4 regions of the Flintibacter sp. P01028 genome follow, and region 4 is predicted to be linked to each of the others. Evidence: predicted binding sites of a transcription regulator. Region 4 holds the regulator's gene; each other region holds the start of a gene.
The links. Region 4 encodes Rex, which represses fermentation and respiration genes when NADH is low (regulators of the CRP and FNR family bind a similar motif). Its sites were predicted from a motif close to ATTGTTAANNNNTTAACAAT; they were not measured.
Positions count from the first base shown of each region.

Region 1: the regulator Rex is predicted to act here: its motif matches at 2,993-3,012, upstream of gap (type I glyceraldehyde-3-phosphate dehydrogenase).
Region 2: the regulator Rex is predicted to act here: its motif matches at 1,966-1,985, upstream of ACEVJK_RS12530 (acetyl-CoA C-acetyltransferase).
Region 3: the regulator Rex is predicted to act here: its motif matches at 3,047-3,066, upstream of ACEVJK_RS08765 (acyl-CoA dehydrogenase).

Region 1 covers NZ_JBHEVC010000007.1:144,652-149,853, forward strand. Annotated here, with positions in the region: gene ACEVJK_RS12445 (ParA family protein) at 1-184, opposite strand, end outside; gene ACEVJK_RS12450 (ParB/RepB/Spo0J family partition protein) at 407-1,216, opposite strand; gene ACEVJK_RS12455 (dicarboxylate/amino acid:cation symporter) at 1,610-2,854, shown strand; gene gap (type I glyceraldehyde-3-phosphate dehydrogenase) at 3,170-4,189, shown strand; gene ACEVJK_RS12465 (hypothetical protein) at 4,236-4,712, opposite strand; gene ACEVJK_RS12470 (xanthine phosphoribosyltransferase) at 5,143-5,202, shown strand, end outside.
Region 2 covers NZ_JBHEVC010000007.1:161,080-166,281, reverse strand. Annotated here, with positions in the region: gene ACEVJK_RS12535 (hypothetical protein) at 1-1,924, shown strand, start outside; gene ACEVJK_RS12530 (acetyl-CoA C-acetyltransferase) at 2,172-3,428, shown strand; gene ACEVJK_RS12525 (hypothetical protein) at 3,822-4,040, opposite strand; gene tadA (tRNA adenosine(34) deaminase TadA) at 4,501-4,944, opposite strand; gene ACEVJK_RS12515 (hypothetical protein) at 4,934-5,110, opposite strand; gene spoIIP (stage II sporulation protein P) at 5,180-5,202, opposite strand, start outside.
Region 3 covers NZ_JBHEVC010000004.1:11,316-16,517, reverse strand. Annotated here, with positions in the region: gene acrA (acryloyl-CoA reductase electron transfer subunit beta) at 1-933, opposite strand, end outside; gene acrB (acryloyl-CoA reductase electron transfer subunit gamma) at 953-1,753, opposite strand; gene ACEVJK_RS08765 (acyl-CoA dehydrogenase) at 1,772-2,917, opposite strand; gene ACEVJK_RS08760 (3-hydroxyacyl-CoA dehydrogenase family protein) at 3,448-4,287, opposite strand; gene ACEVJK_RS08755 (hypothetical protein) at 4,536-5,202, opposite strand, start outside.
Region 4 covers NZ_JBHEVC010000002.1:359,837-365,038, reverse strand. Annotated here, with positions in the region: gene ACEVJK_RS06035 (sigma-E processing peptidase SpoIIGA) at 1-177, shown strand, start outside; gene sigE (RNA polymerase sporulation sigma factor SigE) at 174-902, shown strand; gene ACEVJK_RS06025 (sodium:alanine symporter family protein) at 1,105-2,559, shown strand; gene ACEVJK_RS06020 (redox-sensing transcriptional repressor Rex) at 2,731-3,399, shown strand; gene ACEVJK_RS06015 (S-layer homology domain-containing protein) at 3,396-4,502, shown strand; gene ACEVJK_RS06010 (hypothetical protein) at 4,595-4,750, shown strand; gene rsxC (electron transport complex subunit RsxC) at 5,191-5,202, shown strand, end outside.

The sequences.
Region 1 (5,202 bases), on a different contig from region 4:
CGTAGACATTGGGAGAGGCGGTGTTCTTATCTACACCCATGCCGGAGGTAGAGTTGGCCTGGGGATCGAAGTCGCATAGCAGCACCCGCTTGCCCAGGTCATGGAGGGCGGCCGACAAGTTGACAGCGGTGGTCGTCTTGCCTACTCCGCCCTTTTGATTGACGACAGCGATGATCTTGGCCATGAGCGCCTCCTTAGCAGCGATGAAAATGCCCCCGAAGGGGCGGTACAGCATCTTATTATATCAATCGGGCACCGGGATTTCAACTGCTTTTCCGCTTTTTCTCTGTCCTTTCCCACAAAAAATGAGTGCCTAATGTTTCACGTGAAACATCAGGGCCATCTGGGCGCAAAAACCCCGTGGGCTCAGGATCAAAAGCCCACGGGGCAAAAAGGGGGGAGGGCGTCATGTGGCCCTTCGGGGAATATGAATGGTAAGTAAAATCTCCTCGTCGGTGTCCTCTCTGCGGCAACAGGCGTTGACGCCGGCAGAGCGCATCAGATCCAGACTACGGCTGATGGTATTTAAAAACAGCCGGACATCCTTGACAATAAACGTGGGTTTCTTTTTAGGGCCGGAGGAGGGAGAGGAGAGCATGGCCTCCACCATACTCTCTGTCTGGGCCACGGTCAGGGAACGCTCGGTCACCTGCTGCGCCGCTTCCCGCTGCTGGGCCGGGTCCTCCAGACGGAGCAGGGCGCGAGCGTGACGCTCGGTGCATCCACCTTCCCGCAGGATTGTGAGGACCGCCGGGTCCAGCTTCAGCAGCCGGAGCTTATTGGCCACAGCGGACTGGCTCTTACCCAAACGCCGGGCGGCTTCATCCTGGGAGATGTGATAGGTGTCAATGAGTTTACGCAGGGCGAGAGCCTCCTCCCAAAAATCCAGGTCACGCCGCTGGAGATTCTCCACCAGGGCCAGCAGGGAGGAGGACTGACCGTCTGTCTGGATGGATAGGCAGGGCACTTCCCGCAGACCGGCTAGCTTGGCCGCACGCAGCCTCCGCTCGCCAGCCACCAGCTCCCAGCCGCCCTCCCGGCGGCGCACAGTAAGTGGCTGTAAAATACCCATAGACTGGATGGAGTCAGCCAGTTCCTCTAGTTCGGGTTGGGAAAACAACGTGCGGGGCTGGTCAGGATTGGGAAGGATTGAGTCCACAGGGAGGAATAGGACACGCCCGCTGTCGAATATACCTTTTTTGGGCAGCAGCCGCATGATAGGTACCGCCTTTCTGTCAAGTTCTCACACCCATATTCTACCAAAATATGGTAAATAATAGGTCGAAAACACAGAGGGGCAGAAAAAAATCCGTAAAAATTTCAGAGGGAGGGTCAAAGGCTGACTGAATAGATAAAAAATGAATGATTGATATGGGGAACTTGCACAATTATAAAAGGAGAGGAAGAGAATACCTTGTAAATTCAAAGCGAGGTGTATATAATGAAAGCAGAAGAAAAAGTGCTGTAAAAAGCGGGGATAAGGGAAATAAGAGGAAGGAGAGAGGGAGAGGGCCGGGTCCAATGCCGTTGTATGTATGATTACGGCCGTTTTATTTCTGGAAAATCCTTGCGAAAGTATAAGGGAAGATAGGGAAGGAGAAGGAGAATTATGAAAACAAAAAAACTGCCTCTTGCCTTTTGGATCTTTGTCGGCTTAGTGGCTGGTATTGCCGCGGGCCTGATACTGATGGCGGTCCCTGACGGAGGGCAGATCGCCATTGGCTATATCAAGCCCTGGGGCGACATCTTTTTGAACCTGCTGAAATTTATTGTAGTGCCTATCGTCCTGTTTTCCATCGCTGCCGGAGTCATCTCGATGCAGGACATCAGCCGCGTGGGTTCGGTAGGTGGCAAGACAGTGGTATATTATATGTGTACCACAGCCTTTGCGGTGGTGCTGGCCCTAACGCTGGCCAGCGTGGCGAAGGGGGCCGGCCTCTTTACGACCTTGGAAACCAGCGGCCTGAGCTATGAACCCCCAGCGGGAAAAAGCATTATGTCGGTCATTGTGGATATTTTCCCCGCCAACCCAATCACGCCGTTGGCCAACGCCTCTATGCTCCAGGTTATCGTCATTTCTTTGCTGCTGGGCTTCGGTATCCTGCTGGCCGGAGAGAAGGGGCTGGTGGCCGCCCAGATTGTGGACAGTTTCAATGAGGTGTCCATGAAGATTATGGACCTGATTATCAAGTTGTCTCCCATTGGTGTAGCCTGCCTGATCTGTCCGGTCATCGTGGAAAACGGCCCGGAGATCCTAGCATCCCTAGTGGCGGTGCTGCTAGTGGCCTATGTGGGGTACATCCTTCATGCCGTCCTGGTCTATTCCCTAACCGTGGGTACCTTGGGGGGAGTGTCCCCTCTCAAATTCTTTGCTTACATGGCCCCGGCTATGATGATGGCCTTTTCCTCCGCGTCTTCAGTAGGGACGCTGCCCTTTACGCTGGAGTGTTCCGAGCGGCTGGGTGCCCGGCGTGAGGTGGCCTCCTTTGTCCTGCCCCTGGGGGCCACCATCAATATGGACGGTACTGCCATCTACCAGGGTGTCTGTGCCATCTTTATCGCCACGGCCTTCGGCATTGATTTGAGCCTGGGACAAATGGTCACCATAGTGCTCACCGCTACCCTCGCCTCTATCGGTACCGCCGGCGTACCAGGGGCGGGCATGGTCATGCTGGCCATGGTTCTTCAAAGCGTCAATATCCCCATCGAAGGTATCGCTCTGGTGGCCGGGATCGACCGGATCTTCGATATGGGCCGTACTACAGTGAACATCACTGGCGATGCCGCTTGTGCGGTCATCGTGTCCAAGATGGAGGACCGTAAGACCGCCAAGACGCAGGGCGCGGTCCGCTGATTTTCTCCGCGTTGTGCCTGGAGAGGCGGTGAGGGCCGCCCGATCCACAAAGCTGGCGCGTCAATGGAACAATAAGAGGGAGCCCCTCCTTTGGGAGAGGCTCCCTCTTACTTTTTAAACAAGCCGGAAAAGAATTTGATTTTTATTTAAATAATAATTATATTATTCTATAATAAAATTAAGCAATAAAAATATTTATTTAGAAAAAACTTATTTAATTATATAGACAAATTAGAAAAGAGATATATAATGAAAGCTATACTAAATATATATTTTTTAGTATTTATTGAGAAGTAAAATGGAGGATGATGTAAAATGGGTATTCCAGTTGGGATCAATGGATTCGGACGGATTGGAAGGGTTGTACTCCGAATCATCTTGGAGCGAGGGGACGGCTTTGACCTGCGCGGCATCAATTTGCGTAAGGCTGACCTGGACTACATGGAGTACATGGTGAAGTATGATTCAGTGTTTCATACCTTTCAGGGGACGGTGGAGCATGATGGCCGCGACCTGATCGTAAACGGACACAGGATCCGGGTATTCAGTCAGAGCGACGCGGGGCAGATCCCATGGAGCGAGTGCGGCGCACAGTACATCGTAGAATCCACCGGGGCCTTTAACTCCCAAGAGCTGGCCTCCCTCCATTTTCAGGGCGGGGCAAAAAAAGTGGTCATTACCGCTCCGGCCAAAGATGAAATGACGCCCACCTTTGTCATGGGTGTCAACCACTGGAATTATAGCGCGGATATGGATGTAGTATCCAACGCCTCCTGCACGACAAATTGTCTGGCGCCTCTGACTAAGGTCATCCAGGACAATTTTGGGATAGAGCAGGCCCTTATGTCTACCATCCATGCCTCTACAGCCAAGCAGAAGGCGGTAGACGCCAGAGCGGGGCGTGATTGGAGGACAGGCCGCTCTGTCATTGGCAACATCATTCCCTCCACGACCGGGGCGGCCAAGGCGGTGGGCCTGGTCATTCCGGAGCTGAAGGGCAAAATGACCGGGATGTCCTTCCGTGTCCCGACCAATGATGTATCCGTGGTGGACCTGACCGCCCGCCTGGTGACACCCACCACCTATGAGGATATATGCCATGCTGTCCATGTGGCCGCCCAGGGCCCCATGAAGGGAATCCTATCCTATACCAGAGATCAGATCGTGTCCTCCGATATCATTGGCAATCCCCACACCTCCATTTTGGACGAAACCGCGGGTATCATGCTGGATGACCGCTTTGTTAAGCTGATCGCTTGGTATGATAACGAGTGGGGGTACTCCAATAAAGTGCTGGACCTGATTTCCCATATGTACCGCGTGGACCGTTCCTAAAAGGAGAGCCGTCTGCCGGGAAACCAGCAGGCGGCTCTTTTTTGTTTTACTCGTCAGCGGTCGTTCTGGTACGCCAGGCGATCTCAGATTCCAAGTCGCTTTTCAGCTTGTTGTTCTCCGCCACCAGATCGTCGTAGTGCCGGCTTTGGACATAGTATTTGACAAACTCAAAAGTGGCCTCCTGGAATTCCTCCTCGCTATAAGAGGGGAGGAGGGAGCCGTTGACTCGCTTCAGGCCCTGGACGGAAATGAGGACCAGACGGCGGTTCTTTTCAGACAGGCGGGCCAGCTTCAGGGTGTCAGGAATCTCCAGACCCAGGCCGTAGGCCTCGTTCACCAGTTCCAGCAGCCGGCGCTGTTCCGGCTTGGCCGATACGATGACCCCGTATTTTTGGAATAGGTCCTTTAGATAATCTACCGATACCAGTTCTCTGGTAATGGTCCCTTTGCCAATGCCGGAGAACATTGTATTTGACAGGGAAAAGCTGACATAAACCTCATTTCCAGTTTTCGGATAACCCATGGACGTTTCCTCCTATACTTTAAATAAAATAGACTGGGGTGAAAGGGGCTGTGTATAGTTTTATTATAGTTCAGGTTGCATTAAATATCAAGAAGATTTTAAAAAAAATTGTGCAGGATTACCGACTGAAAAAAGATGCTGCACTTGGTTACGTCGGCTGGAACTTTGTCAGCCTGTATTTCAAGCGGTACCGTATTGCCCCGTTTTCTCCTGTGGAACGGGACGGTCGGGGCAAAAGAAGGCGTGGTTGGTGAAAAAGGACGAAAGCTGGGGAGAAACAGAGAAAAAATTGTGGAAGGCGCAAGAGAAAAAATTTAAAAAAGGGATTGCAGGGGACGAAAATTTTTTGTAGAATGAATGTATATCAAGAAGTAGCGTGGCCCGTATTTTCGGGCCACTGTCATTTTCGAGGAAAGGACGGGGACTGGAAATGGAGCTTCTCAAGCAGCGGATCCGTCAGGACGGGATCGTGAAGGGGAACGATGTGCTG
Region 2 (5,202 bases), on a different contig from region 4:
TCAGTTTTTCTGGCTTCAGGAGCGATATCAGGGAGAGCTGGACCTTCAGTCCATGCTGACCTCCGCCGCCCTGGACATCCCCTATCTCCTGACTATGGGAGTGGCCCTCTCTCTGGTCTTTGGGGCGCTGGCCGCCATGGCCTCCTTCGGCTATCTATACAATAACCGGTCCGCCGCCATGATGCACGCGCTGCCCCTGCGGCGGGAGGCCTTGTTCACCACCCAGTATCTGGCCGGTCTGTCCTGCCTGCTGCTGCCCCATCTGGCGGTGGCTCTGGTGACGGCGGCCGCCGAACTGGCCTTTCTGCCTATGGAGTGCTGGGGAGAGGCGCTGGCCGCCCTGGCTGTCTGGCTGCTGGTTCAGAGCGGCACCGCTCTGTTTTTCTTCTCCTTTGCCGCCTTCTGCGCCATGTTTACCGGCCACATCCTGGCCCTGCCCGCCTTCTATGTCATTCTGAATTTTCTGGTCATGGTGATCTCCACCCTGCTGGCGGAGCTGATGAACCGCTTTTTCTACGGCTTCCCCGGCCGGGGCTGGGTGGGGGGCAGACTGGTAGAGTGGTGTACCCCCGTCTATCTGCTGTCCCAGGCCTGTAACTGGAATGTGGTCCAGACGGGGGAGAGCGGGGTCGCTGTGACTAGGGAGTGGGGTCTCGCCTCCCCCTCCACCGTGGCCATCTACGCCGTGGCCGGACTGGTTTTTGCCCTTTTAGCCCTGCTGGTCTACCGCCACCGTCATGTGGAATCCGCCGGGGATGTAGTGTCCATCCCCCTGGTCCGGCCTATTTTTAAATATGGGGTCTCCTTCTGCGCCGGACTGTGCTTTGGCACCTTTACCAGCACTTTTTTGGGCTGGCAGGCAGACGCCGTATTCCTCACCGCCTGTGTGCTGTTTTGGACCGTAGCGGGCTATTTTACCGCTGAGATGCTGCTAAAAAAATCCTTCCGGGTGCTAAACGCCTGGAAAGGCTGCGCGGCGGTGGCGGCCGCCATGGCTCTGTTATGCGCCGCCTGTGTCTATGATCTCTTTGGCGTGGAGAGCCGGATTCCCGATGCCGGCCAAGTCGCTTCCATCAATCTATCGGCAGACATGGGATACCCCATGGATATCAGCGGCTTCCATCTGTCCCAGATCACCGAGCCCGGCCAGATCCAGCAGGTCTTGGACCTCCACCAGGCCATCATCAATGAGAGGGACCGGAATGGAGCTGACAATTACAGCATATACGGTGATGACTACATCTTTTTCTATGTGACCTATACGCTGAAGGATGGGTCCACCCTGTCCCGTGAATATTCCAGCGTCCCCATCTTCCTGGATGAGTTGGACAAGGAGGGCTCTGTCACTCAGCTGGCCGACCAGTTGATCCAGAACCGCGGCCTGATCTCCATGGTGTATAATTTTGCCTCTTTCGAGGAACAGGGCCGGCTGGTGGAGGCCTATCTCACCGATGTCCGGATGCTGCCCAATTCCCTGTCCCCGGAGGGGGAAGATCGGAGCACCCTGTATCTGGACGGCGCCGCCGGGGAGGACCTGGAGGGCCTGTGGGAAGCGGTCAAGGCTGACTTTGCTGATGGCAGCATCGGCGTACGCTATCTCTTCAGCGACGAGGAGCGGTTGCGAAACACCTACCGCACCGACCTGCGTTTCCAATGGGAGCTGCCCCTTGAGGAGCAGTTCGGCCGCGGCGGCCAGTATGCCCCCGCCGCAGAGAGCAGTCCCGTCGGCCAGACTTATTCCTCCTCCCTCAGCATCACCCTGACGCCCAACGCCAGCCGAACACTGGAATGGCTTCGGACGTTCAGCGGCCTGGGCTCCCAGTATGAGCTGGTCCTCCACGATGAGGAAACGGCTGTCGGAAGCGTTTCTACCGGAGATACCTCTGTGGCGGCCCCCTACCAGGAGGCCGTCCTTGCGGACTGAAGCCTTCTTCCCTCCCCCGGCTTAAAATAGAGCCGGGGGATTTTGTTAAAAAATTCACTATATTACATAATTTTTGCCCTTCCGCTGATATAATTTTTGCGATTTTGTCAATCACAGGCAGGAAAGAGGCACCCTTGGACAGAAAAATTGATTGCTTTTTCCCCTTTCCTCCGATATAATCAGAACAAGAGCGGAAATCGTGGGCGTCCCTCTGGACGCCAAATAAATTTTGGAGGTAACAGAAGCTATGAAAGACATCTACGTTGTCAACTGCTGCCGCACCGCCATCGGCTCCTTCGGCGGCTCCCTGAAGGATATCCCCGCCGCTGATCTGGGCGCTACCGTCATCAAGGAGGCCCTGTCCCGCGCCGGCGTCAAGCCTGAGCAGGTGGACGAAGTCATGTTTGGCTGCATCCTCACCGCTGGCCTGGGCCAGAATGTGGCCCGTCAGGCTGCCATCAAGGCCGGTGTGCCCACCTCCGTCCCCGCCTACACCGTGGGCATGGTGTGCGGCTCCGGTATGAAGTCCGTCATCGAGGCCGCCCGTACCATCATGGCCGGCGACGCCGACATCATTGTGGCCGGCGGCACCGAGAATATGTCCGCCGCCCCCTACGCCCTGCCTGCCGAGCGCTGGGGCGCCCGCATGGGTGACAAGAAGGTGGTAGACACCATGATCAAGGATGGCCTGTGGGATGCCTTTAATAACTACCACATGGGTACCACCGCCGAGAACATCTGCGACGTGTGGGGCATCACTCGCCAGGAACTGGACGAGTTTGCCGCCTCCTCCCAGAACAAGGCTGAGGCCGCCATCAACTCCGGCCGCTTTGACGACGAGATCGTCCCCGTGATGGTCAAGCAGAAGAAGCAGATGGTGGAGTTTAAAGTGGACGAGTTCCCCCGCGCCGGCGTCACCGCCGAGGGTATCTCCAAGCTGAAGGGCGCCTTCCCTGTGGGGCCTGAATCCCCCGCCCCCGCCGTGGAGCACACCTTCGAGCCCACCGGCATCAAGGAGTCCGCTGACAAGGGCCAGCAGCGCGTCACCGCCGCCAACGCCTCCGGCATCAACGACGGCGCCGCCGCTATCATCCTGGCCTCCGGCGAGGCCGTGGAGAAGTACGGCCTGAAGCCCATGGCCAAGCTGGTCTCCTGGGGCCAGGGCGGCGTGGATCCCAAGATCATGGGCGTGGGCCCCGTGCCCGCCTCCCGTCAGGCCATGGCCAAGGCCGGCCTGAAAATCGAGGACATGGATTTGGTGGAGGCCAACGAGGCCTTTGCCGCCCAGTCCATCGCCGTGGCCCGCGAGCTGGGCTTCGACATGAGCAAGGTCAACGTCAACGGCGGCGCTATCGCTCTGGGTCACCCCGTGGGAGCCTCCGGCGCGCGCATTATTGTCACTCTGCTCCATGAGATGCAGAAGCGCGACGACGCCAAGAAGGGCCTTGCCACCCTGTGCATCGGCGGCGGCCAGGGCGTTGCCACCATCTTTGAGAAGTGCTGATTTTCTCTTCTCCCCTTTGGAAAAGCGGCCTGTGATTTTGGAAGGATCACAATATAGTATCGAGCGGAGCTCCGGGACATCCCCAGGGCTCCGCTCCTTTTGTCCTGTGAGTCTCCCCCCAAGAAAGCGGGAATTTCCGAGGTCCTTGGGCCTTTTCGTCTTTTTTACGAAAATTCTGGTGATAGATTGAAACAAGGGGAAAAATAAGGTACTCAAAGGCAGAGTGAAACAAATCGGTCAAAGGGTCCATCCAATGATCGAGGGAGGAAACAGATGAACAAGATATAGAAACAGCTTCTCTATTACTGCGGCATTTTTCTTGTTATTTTCCTGAGTCATGTGGCTTGCTCCGGCTTTCAGGAAAAGGCACAGAGCACCTATCAGCTTGTATACCTACTCCTTGACCTTGGGACCGGCATTGCCGCCTTTATCCTTGTATTGCTGCTGGTCCTGGGCCGGACGGCGCTGTGCTCCATACGGCCAGCGGAAAATTCCGTTGTCTGTAATGCGGTATGCTTCTTCGCGGCCGCGGGGTTTCTGTGGTGGCGGTTTTTCTATTTTGGGGAGGTAACCTTTATTTCCCTGCTGCTGCCTGTAAGCAAGCTGTTTCATGGGCTGATGACCCTGCTGCTGATGCGGAAAAAGAAAGTTCAGGGAAATGCTGACACAAGTATCCCCTCCCCATAAAAATCAAAAGGCAGGCCTGTAGTTGGAACAGGCCTGCCTTTTCTTTTTCTGCGGGGCCGCTGACGAAAGCCCCCGGACGCCTGCTCCAAGGCGTCCGGGGGCTTCCGTTGAAAAAGAGGATCAAAATGAAACGAACTGTCTCTTGCAGATTTTATGATAAGAGAAACTTATTAACAATTCCAACGCAAGTTGTTACATAAGTTTTAAATCTCTCCTGGATCCAAAAATTTTGCCCAAAAAGGGGGAAAGACCAGCGGTCAAACCGCCGGTCTTCCAAAAAAAATTGGAGGATAGAATGAAAAGATGCTCTTGCCTTGCGAGTATCAGTATACCCAAGGGTTATTACAAAAGTTATCCGCAGTTGTTACAAAACCTTTAAATCTTTTCAGCGCAGCGCCTCAAAAAACTTCTGAAGGACCGCTTCACACTCCTCCCGCAGGGGACCCCGATAGATGCGGGGATGGTGGTTGAAGCGTTCCTCGAACAGATTGAGAACCGAGCCGCAGCAGCCCGCCTTCTCATCTCCCGCTCCGTAGTAGATTCGGTCAATGCGGGCGTTGATGATCCCTCCGGCGCACATGGGGCATGGCTCCAACGTTACATAGAGGGTACAGCCGTGAAGACGCCAGCTTCCGGTCCTGGCGCATGCGTCCCGTATGGCCTCCAGCTCCGCGTGGGCGGTGGCGTCTCCCCGTTCCTCCCGCCGGTTGCGCCCCTCGCCAACGATTTCTCCGTTCCGAACAATAACACAGCCTACGGGCACATCCCCCTCTGCCTGGGCCTCCATCGCCAGCTCCAGAGCCCGGCGCATATACTGTTCATGATTCATCCTGAATCTCCCGCATGAACACCAGTCCCCCATTCACCTGTGCGCAAAACTGCCAGCCTGCCCGGCCCAGCGCATTCCACTGCTCCTCCGCTTCTCTCACCTTTTTCTTCTCGTCAAACCCCATAGATGCCCTGATATCAGCTATTTTATATTCGTATTGCTTCATCCGTTTCACCCCTTTTCCCCAGTTTACACCAGGGGGGTGGTTTTCGCAACCGCTCTTTTCTCGGACTTCCTACCCCTCCTTCATGGCCAGCA
Region 3 (5,202 bases), on a different contig from region 4:
CAGAGCCACATAGATCTTGGGGTGAACGGTCTTGCCGGTCTGACCGACCTGATGGTCGGCGGACAGCCAGCCGGAGTCGATGGTGGCACGGGAGCCGCCCACGACGCCGCCCAGAACCTCAGCCAGTTCCTCGGCCAGCTTGATGCCGCCCTCAACATCCTTGGAGATGCCGCGGCCCACGGAAACGACCACATCGGCGCCGATCAAATCGACCAGCTTCTTGGCGGCCTTGACCACCTCGACGACCTGAGTTTCCATGTCGTCCTCGGTGAGGGAGAAGTTGGGCTTGATGATCTCGCAGGCGTCAGCCTTGGCCTGGTCAAAGGCGTTCTTCTTCATCACGCCGGGACGGACGGTGGCCATAGCGGGACGGAAGCGGGGGCAGATGATGGTGGCCATCAGGTGACCGCCGAAAGCGGGACGGGTCATCTTCAGGTTGCGGTCATCCTCGGGGATGGAGTCGATCATGGCAGGAGCCAGAGTGGAGGCGGAGCGCAGGAAGTCCTTGTACTTGGGCACGTCGATGTCCAGGTGAGTACAGTCGGCGCACAGACCGGTGTGCAGACGGGCGGCGCAGCGGGGACCCAGATCGCGGCCGATGTTGGTGGCGCCGATCAGCATGACCTCAGGCTTGTACTCCTGGATCACGTCGCAGATGACCTTGGTGTAGCCGTCAGTGGTGTAGTTGGCCAGCAGGGGGTGGTCGCAGACATACACGCCGTCAGCGCCGTAGCCGCCCAGCTCCTTGGCGATACCCTCGATCTCGTGGCCCAGCAGAAGGCCGTACAGCTTCTCGCCCAGCTCGTCGGCCAGCTTGCGGCCCTCGGAGATCAGCTCGAAGGAGGTGGGCATCATCTTGCCCTGACGCTGCTCGCAGAATACCCAAACGCCGCCCTTGAATTCTTCGATGGCAGCACTGTTGTAGTTAGACATATTCTTAATCTCCCTTCTATCAGATCAGGTGCTTGGCGGCCAGAATGCCGGCCAGCTTGTCGCAGGTGGCCTTGTCGGCGCCCTCCAGCATCATGCCCACGCCCTTCTGAGGGGGAGTGAAGGACTTGAAGATGTTGGTGGGGGAGCCCTTCAGACCGATGGTGGTAGGATCGATGAGGGGATCGTCCTTCAGGGTGTTGTAGTCAAAGATCTCATAGGGCTTGGAGTAGCACTCGTAGATGCCGCCCACGCTCATGTAACGGGGAGCGTTCAGCTCCTTGATGCAGGTGATCAGGCAGGGGGTCTTGACCTTGATGGTCATATAGCCGTCCTCCAGCATCCGCTTGACGGTGATGGTGTCGCCTTCCTTGGTGATCTCGGCGGCGTAGGAAACCTGGGGCAGGTGCAGCTTCTCAGCGATCTGGGGGCCGACCTGGGCGGTATCGCCGTCGATGGCCTGACGGCCGCACAGCACGATATCCTCGTCCTCGACGCCAATCTTGTTGATGGCGGCGGCCAGGATCTGGGAGGTGGCGTAGGTATCGGAGCCGCCGAACTCACGGGCGGACACCAGAACGGCGCGGTCAGCGCCGCGGGCCATGACCTCACGCAGCATGGACTCGGCGGGAGGAGGACCCATAGAGACGATCACGACCTCGGCGCCGGTCTGCTCCTTCAAAGTCAGAGCGGCCTCGACGGCGTTCAGGTCGTCGGGGTTGGTGATAGCGGCCATGGAGGCGCGGTTCAGAGTACCATCGGGATTGACGGCCACCTTACCGGAGGTATCGGGGACCTGCTTGACACAAACAATGATTTTCATTTCGATCTGCCTCCTAACTTATTTCACACCCAGAGCACGGGAGATGACCATGCGCTGGACCTCGGAAGTACCCTCGTAGATCTCGGTGATCTTGGCGTCGCGCATCATGCGCTCCACGGGGTACTCACGGGTGTAGCCGTAGCCGCCGAACAGCTGGACGGCGCGGCGGGTCACGTCGGAAGCGGCCTCAGCGGCGAACAGCTTGGCCATAGCGGAATCCATGCCGTAGGGCTCGTGGTTCTGCTTCTTCACGGCGGCGGCGTACACCAGGTACTGAGCGGCCTGCATCCGGGTGTGCATATCGGCCAGCTGGAACTGGGTGTTCTGGAACTGGGACAGACGCTTCTTGAACTGCACGCGCTCCTGGGTGTACTTGACAGCCTCGTTCACAGCGCCCTCGCCCAGGCCCAGAGCCTGCGCGGCGATGCCGATACGGCCGCCGTCCAGGGTCTGCATGGCGATCTTGAAGCCCTGGCCCTCCTTGCCCAGCAGGTTCTCCTTGGGCACGACGCAGTCCTCAAAGATCAGGTCGCAGGTGGAGGAGCCGCGGATACCCATCTTCTTCTCGTGCTTGCCCACAGAGAAGCCGGGGAAGTTCTTCTCCACGATGAAGGCGGAGATGCCGTGGTTGCCCAGAGTCTTGTCGGTCATAGCGAAGACCACCAGAGTTTCGGCTACGGTGCCGTTGGTGATGAAGCACTTGGAGCCGTTGAGCACATAGTCGCCGTTCTCATTCTTTACGGCGGTGGTCTGCTGGCCGGAGGCGTCGGTACCGGCGTTGGGCTCGGTCAGACCGAAGGCGCCGATCTTCTTGCCGGAGAGCAGGTCAGGCAGGTACTTCATCTTCTGCTCCTCAGTGCCGTGCTCAAAGATGGGGGCGCAGCACAGAGAGGTATGGGCGGACACGATGACGGCAGTGGTGCCGCACACCTTGGCCAGCTCCTCAACGCACATGGCGTAGGACAGCACATCGCCGCCGGCTCCGCCGTACTCCTTGGGGAAGTAGATGCCCAGCATGCCCAGCTTGCCCATCTTCTCTACGGTTTCCATAGGGAAGCGCTCTTCCTCGTCGATTTCCTCAGCCAAGGGCTTGACCTCGTTCTCGGCGAACTCGCGGTACATCTTGCGGACCATCTCTTGTTCTTTCGACAGATGAAAATCCATTTTTTAGTCCTCCTAGTTTAAATTACTTTGCAATCATCCTTAAACGCCCGGGAGGCGCGCCTTTCTTGACCGGAGAGAGCCGGCCCCGGGGGCAGACGATACATGGTCGGGACGCCGCGTTTGACGAATATTGTTAGAAATTTAACAATAAAAACCGGAAAAAAGCGCAACACAGGAAAGGATCCTGGCGTTGCGAACCATATCAAACACGGCTAAAATCCACTTACAACCCAGATTATAGCTGTTTTTCAGGGGTAAAGCAAGGGGGACATATCTGGCAAATTTAACAGTTTTTCCATATCGGATTTGTCGGAAACGGGAAAATATGCGGAAGTTGCCTAAAAGATTGGCGTATGTTGACCGGCTGCGATTTCGCTGCCCTTTCAGGGCGCCGGGGGGCCGGCCCGTGGTCCGGCTGGATTGGGGGGCGGAGAAGGTGCCTCCGGAAAAGAAGGCCCGAAGTGCCGCTCTTTTTTTGACATATAAAACTGCCCCCTCCGGCTTGGGAGGGGGCAGCTGGATGGGGCGATTTACTTGCTGTAATCGTAGAAGCCCTTGCCGGACTTCTTGCCCAGCAGGCCGCCGCGGACCATCTTCTTCAGCAGAAGGGCGGGGCGGTACTTGGGGTCGCCGGTTTCGGCAAACAGGGTGTCCATAATGGCCAGACACACGTCCAGACCGATGAAGTCGCCCAGAGCCAGGGGGCCCATCGGATGATTGGCGCCCAACTGCATGGCCTTGTCGATGTCGGCCACAGAGGCGACGCCGGTCTCAACCAGGCCGATGGCCTCGTTGATCATGGGGATCAGGATCTTGTTGACCACAAAGCCGGGGGCCTCGGCCACCTCGACGGGGTCCTTGCCGATGTCCTGGGACAGCTTGTAAATGAAATCAAAGGTCTCCTGGGTGGTGTTGGCTCCGCGGATGATCTCCACCAGCTTCATGGAGGGCACGGGGTTGAAGAAGTGCATTCCGATGACGGGGTGCTTCAGGCCGTTGCCCATCTCGGTGATGGACAGAGAGGAGGTGTTGGAGGCAAAGACAGTTTCGGGCTTGCAGAAGCCGTCCAGCTCGTTCAGAAGCTCCTTCTTGGTGGCCATCTCCTCCTTGACGCACTCAATGACCAGATCGGCATCGGCGGCCTCCTCATGGGTCTGGGGGATCAGAACGTTGGCCATCAGGGCATCCATAGCCTCCTGAGCCATCTTGCCCTTTTCGACCCGCTTGGCCAGGGACTTGCCCAAGGTATCCTTGTGGCGCTGGGCGGAGGCGGGGCTGCTGGCGTACATCAGGACGGTGTGGCCCTTGGCGGCAAAGACCTGGGCGATGCCCCGGCCCATAGTGCCGGCGCCGAACAATGCGACTTTCATACTGTGTTCCTCCTAATTAAAATAAGTGAAATGGTGCCAGATCCGCTGGCGGGGGTCGGCCGGGGAAACCCGGCCCCGCTCTTATGGACCTCAGTATACCTGTTTTTTTGTGCAAACGCAAGAGGAAAGGGGGGGAATATTTTAAACAATATTTTTTCCGTGTAATTGGGCAAAGCCCTGAAAAAATGCAGCTTTTTCAGTTTTGACCTGCATATCTTGCCGGAAAGCTGCCGTTTGTTGCCCTGCGGTCAGTTGAACATATTGGTAAGGACGATGCGCTCCACGGTGTCCCCGTCAAAGAAAAACAGGATCGCCGGGCCCAGCCCCTGGGAAAACTCCAGCTGGGACAGGTCGGAAACCTGCTCCGGGTCGTGGCCGCTCCAGGGCAGATAGGCCAGCAGGTCCGGCTCCTCCGGATACTGGCCCCAGTAATCGCCGGTGAGGGCCTTGGGATAGGCGGCCAGCACCTCCGCCCGGCTGGCCCCTACCCGGATGCCCCGGGGGGTGTACAGGTCGGACATGGAGGCCTCCAGGGTGTGGATGGAGTCGGCGTCGTCTGCCGCGCTGTGATAGCACAGGGCGGTAAAGGTGCCCGTGGGGTAGTTGGCGGAGACCCGGTACCAGTAGTCCCCATCGTGGTAGATGGGCTCGTAGTCCTCCAACTGCTCCGTCTCCATGCTCCCAACGTCCAGGCAGGAGAAGGATAGATCCATCCCCGGGCCGATGGGGGTGTTCCAGCCGTCCCGGAGGAAGGTCACATCACCGCTGAGTAGGCCATAGAGGGCCTCATAGACGATGGCCTGGATATCGCGGCTGGGCTGCGTGGGGGCGACGCCCAGCACCTGGGTGGGTATGCCCTCCCCATCCAGCCGGAGGACGATGAACTGGGTGTCGGCGGAGAAGAAGTCCCAGGAG
Region 4 (5,202 bases):
TACCGTGCGGTAGGGGTGGACAGAGGACTGCTGTTGGCCTTGAAGGTGGACAGCCTGAATCTGGGTGGAAAGGAGCGTGGGCCGCTTCTGGTGGCCCTGTCCCCAACTCCTGTGTCAGACGGAGGAGGGTACCGGGCTTTGATCGGGCCCCTGGATGGAAAGGACGAGTGCACATGAGCATGAGAGAGATTATTTGGAAACTGCGGGACCATTTGGAAAGCCTGCTGACTAGTCTGGGGCTGTCCCTGCCCGGCAAGGTGATGTATATAGGGGGGAGCGACACCCTGCCCGCCCCCTTGGAAAGAGAGGCGGAGGCGGAGCTCATCGCCCGGCTGGAGCGGGGAGACCGGGGGGCGAGAGACCTGCTCATTGAGCACAATCTCCGGCTGGTGGCCTATATCGCCCGCCGGTTTGAGAATACCGGCATCAATATTGAGGACCTCATCTCCATTGGGACCATCGGGCTCATTAAGGCGGTGGGCACCTACCAGCCGGCGAAAAGCATCAAATTGGCAACTTATGCCAGCCGCTGCATTGAAAATGAAATCCTGATGTACTTGAGAAAGACAGCGAATCAGAAGACAGAGCTGTCCTTTGACGAGCCCTTGAATACCGACTGGGACGGAAACGAGCTGCTGCTGTCCGACATTCTGGGGACCGATGGGGACCTGGTCATGCGGCCCATCGAGGCGGACGTGGACCGCCAGCTGCTGCGCCAGGCCATGGACCGGCTGGAGCCCCGGGAGAGGCAGATTATTACCATGCGCTTTGGGCTGGACGGCCGCCCAGAGCGGACACAGAAGGAGGTGGCGGACCAGCTGGGCATCTCACAGTCCTATATCTCACGGCTGGAGAAGCGGATCATCGCCCGGCTGAAGAAGGAGATCGTCCGCATGATGTGAGGGCAAACTGTACAGAAGCTGGCTGCTTATCGTTGACCATTTTTATAAATTGTGAAAAAACCTCTGGTAAAAGTCGGAGAGATGTGGTATAGTAAGGCCGAGAAATATCCCAGGAGATCTGAGGGGCGGAAGACTTTGATTTCCTGGGATATGTTCTGCTTCGCGCAAATTATGACAGGAAGAGAGAAAGGGAGATGTCGTTATGTATGATGCGTTCGCGGGCTTAATCAGTCAGATCAGCGGTTTCATGTACAGTTACCTGTTGATCGTCATGCTGCTGGGCGTAGGCCTGTACTTCACCTTCCGGAGCAAGTTTGTCCAGCTGCGCCTGCTGCCGGAGTCGATTCGCGTGGTAGGAGAAAAGACGGGGGATCAGCACTCGGTTTCCGCATTTGAGGCGCTGATGGTATCCACAGCCAGCCGCGTGGGTACCGGAAATATTGTAGGTGTGGCCAATGCCATCGCCATCGGAGGCTATGGCGCCGTGTTCTGGATGTGGCTGATTGCCATTGTGGGAGGCGCGACTGCCTTTGTAGAGAGCACGCTGGCCCAGATCTATAAGAAAAAGGACCCGGAGGGCGGCAGCTATGGTGGTCCGTCCTACTACATTCAGGCGGCTCTTAAGAGCCGGGTGCTGGGCGTTGTCTTCGCCATCGCCCTCATCGCCACCTATGCCGGTGGTTTCAATATGCTGGCCTCCTACAACCTGATTAGCAGCTTTACCAGCTATGACTTCTACGCCAGTGCCGGCACCTTTACCCTGGGCGGCAAAGAGTACAGCGTTGTGGCCGTGGTGGGCGGCGTGATCCTGGCCATCCTGGTGGCCATCTGTGTACTGGGCGGCGGCAAGCGGATCGTCAAGGTTACCGGCGTTTTGGTCCCTGTCATGGGTGTGTTGTATATCCTGATGGCCCTGGTGGTCATGGTGATGAATCTGAATATGATTCCCAGTGTCCTGGGCCGCATTTTCAGCGAGGCATTTGATTTCGGAGCCATGTTCGGCGGTGCCGTGGGCTTTGGTTCCTCGGCCATCATGCAGGGAATCAAGCGTGGCCTGTACTCCAACGAGGCCGGTGTGGGTTCCGCCCCCAACGCCGCCGCGGCCGCTGACGTATCCCACCCCGTCAAGCAGGGATTGGTCCAGATGCTGTCCGTCTTTATTGACACCATCCTGGTCTGTACCGCCACGGCCATGATGTGCCTGTGTACCGGCATCGATATCAAGGGCGGACTGGAGGGTGCGCCCCTGGTCCAGGCGTCTCTGGCTACTACCTTCGGCGCGGTAGGCCCCTACTTTATCACCTTTGCGCTGCTGCTCTTCGCTTTCACTACCCTGCTGGGCAACTTGTTCTACTGTGAGGGCTGTTTGAACTACATCGCTAACCGCAAGCTGGGAAGCGTGCCGATGACTGTGTTCCGGCTTATCGCTTGCGGGCTGGTCTTTGTAGGGGCCCAGTTGTCCTTTGGCTTGGTCTGGGACCTGGCCGATGTGCTGATGGGCATTATGGCCATCATCAACCTGCCGGTCATTGTCATTTTGGGCCGTACAGCTATGCGGGCCCTTCAGGACTACATGGAACAGCGCAGGGCGGGCAAGAACCCTGTATTCAAAGCCTCCAGCATCGGCCTGAAGGAAAAAACTGATTTTTGGAACTGAATCTGGCAGGCTTTCTGCCAATAAAAGGCCCAGGGACGACGAATCGTCCCTGGGCCTTTTGAGTCGTAAAAGGATTTGACACAAGGGGGGGCAATCAGGTAAACTATATAAAAACATCATATCCAGTGGCCTCCGCTGTATAGGGGAGGTTGTGCAGATGAGGCGAAAGCTATGAAACGAAATACCCGAGTATCAACGGCGGTGATACGCCGCCTGCCCAGATACTACCGACAGCTCTCAGAGCTTCAGGAGTCCGGCGTTGTCCGGATATCCTCCAATGCCTTAGGGAAATCTATGGGACTGACCGCTTCTCAAATCCGCCAAGATTTGTTCTGCTTCGGTGGTTTTGGGCAGCAGGGCTATGGATATAAGGTGGACAGCCTGAAAGAGGAGATCGGTGATATTTTGGGCATTAATCAGGGCCATACCATTGTGGTGCTGGGGACCGGCAACCTAGGCCGGGCTATCATAGAAAATTTTAAATTTTCCAGTAACGGCTTTCAGCTTTTGGCCGCTTTTGACGTAAATGAGCGGGTGGTGGGGACCAGAATCGCTGGGGTGCCTGTCTATCATGCGGATTCCCTGGAGGCCTTTTTGGGGGAAAACCAAGTGAGCGTAGGCCTGCTGACAGTGCCCATCGCCGCTGCCCAGGAGATGGGGGACCGGCTGGTGGCCGCCGGAGTTCGCGGCATCTGGAATTTTACAAACTATGAGATATCCTGTGTTCGGGATGATGTGGTGGTGGAATCGGTCCATTTTTCTGACAGCCTTTTGGCTCTGAGCTACATGATTACCCAGCGGGAGGATCGGGAGGAAGAGAAGAAGGGGGAGCCACAATGAGAAGGCCTGTGATCGGCCTGCTGTGCGGTGTGATGCTGCTGGGTATGCTGGCCTGCGGCGCTTATGCCCTTTCGGGGGGCGACAGCCTGATCAGCCTCAGCTATCTGACCGGGACTTTTGTGCCCAAGGCTGTGTCTACTGGAAACGAAGCTGCGGAAAAAGCCTTACAGGGCACTTACGAGGAGAGCAAAAAAGGCCTCGATAACCTGCATCAGGGCTATCTGGCGCAACTGGCCGGCGAAGAGAGCGGCGCATACAGCGCCACGCTCCAGGCCAGAGATTGGTCGGATGGCGATGAGATGACACTGACCACTGGGGCTGGAGTCATGTTGATGAACGGAGCCGCCTCCGTTTCTCACGACGGGGCTTTCATAGATGTGACAGACGGAATAGAGCTGGCCTCCGGGGCCCGCCTGACCTCCGGACACCGCTACCTGGTGGGAGAGAATACTGTGGCCAGTGTAACGGTCCTGTCCGGGGCGGCCCAGTTGGGGCTCCAGGGCGTCTATGCCCTGGAAGACGGCAGAGAGGATCCGACGCCCTTCTATGATGTATGCCAGACGGATTGGTACTACGCTCCCGTAGATTATGTGTACCGAAACACACTGTTTTCGGGGATGGACGAGCACCACTTTGGACCGAGTTCAGCTATGAACCGAGCTATGCTGATGACGGTGCTCTACCAGATGGCTGGAGCGCCGAAAGAGGAGCTGGAGCGCGCCAGTGTCACCTTTGCCGACGTGCCGGAGAGTGCCTGGTATGCCCCTTATGTGAAGTGGGGCGCGGAGCAGGGAATTACAGCTGGAACAGGAGCAGACACCTTCAGCCCGGAGCAGCAAGTGACCCGCCAGCAGGTGGCGGCGCTGCTGTACAGCTTCACCACGAGTTACCTTGGGCTGGAAGCGGCTGAGGGGGCCGACCTGTCCGGGTATCAGGACCTGGGGCAGGCCAGCGACTGGGCTCATAATGCCCTGTCCTGGGCTGTGGCGGAGGGAATCATCAGCAGTTCTTCTGCCGACAGCCTGACGCTCAGTCCACAAAAGAGCGCTAACCGGGCTGAAGTGGCCACGATGCTGCGTGCCTTCGCGGAAAAAATTATCTGACATAGGCAGAACCCATCCGCCCCCTCCGCATATGATGAGATTGAGAGCGGCAAACAGCCCCTCTCAGAACTTCATATCAGGAGGTACTTCAAATGGGGTGCTGCAATAACGGTTGGGGCGGCGGAGGCTGCCTGTGGATCATCATTCTGATCATCATCCTGTTCTGCTGCGGCGGCTGGGGCAATAGCTGTGGCTGCAACAATGGCTGTGGCTGTAACAATAACAACGGCTGCGGCTGTGGCTGCTGACCAGGCGATCCAGATTGATTGGGAGGCGCGGACCTGAGAGGGCCCGCGCCTCTTTTATGGTCAACGCGGACAAGCCTGTGCCTGGGGTGCGGCTATGGAAGAGAAGGAAATGCCGGTGGGGTGAAATCCTTTGGGAGAGGGGGAAGAATGCTCGGGAAACAGGTCGTTTTTTTCGAAATCAATCTTGCAATTTTTCCATAAAAGGTGTATGATAAAGCCCGCAAGCAGAACCGACGGACTTGTTTTACAGGAGAAACGGGGTCCGGCGGGTTTTGTCGTGCGTCCGCTGAACTCGGACGCCGCGGGGCATGGGTATGATAGAGGGGCGGGGTCCCCCAGTGGTTTCCAGTTCCTGTCAGGAGGGAAGAGGGGGACCGTATAAAATGCGTGTCCAGGCTCCACAGTTCCAGCGATTGCAGTATAGGGAGGTCGAAATCTGAATGAGTAAATTT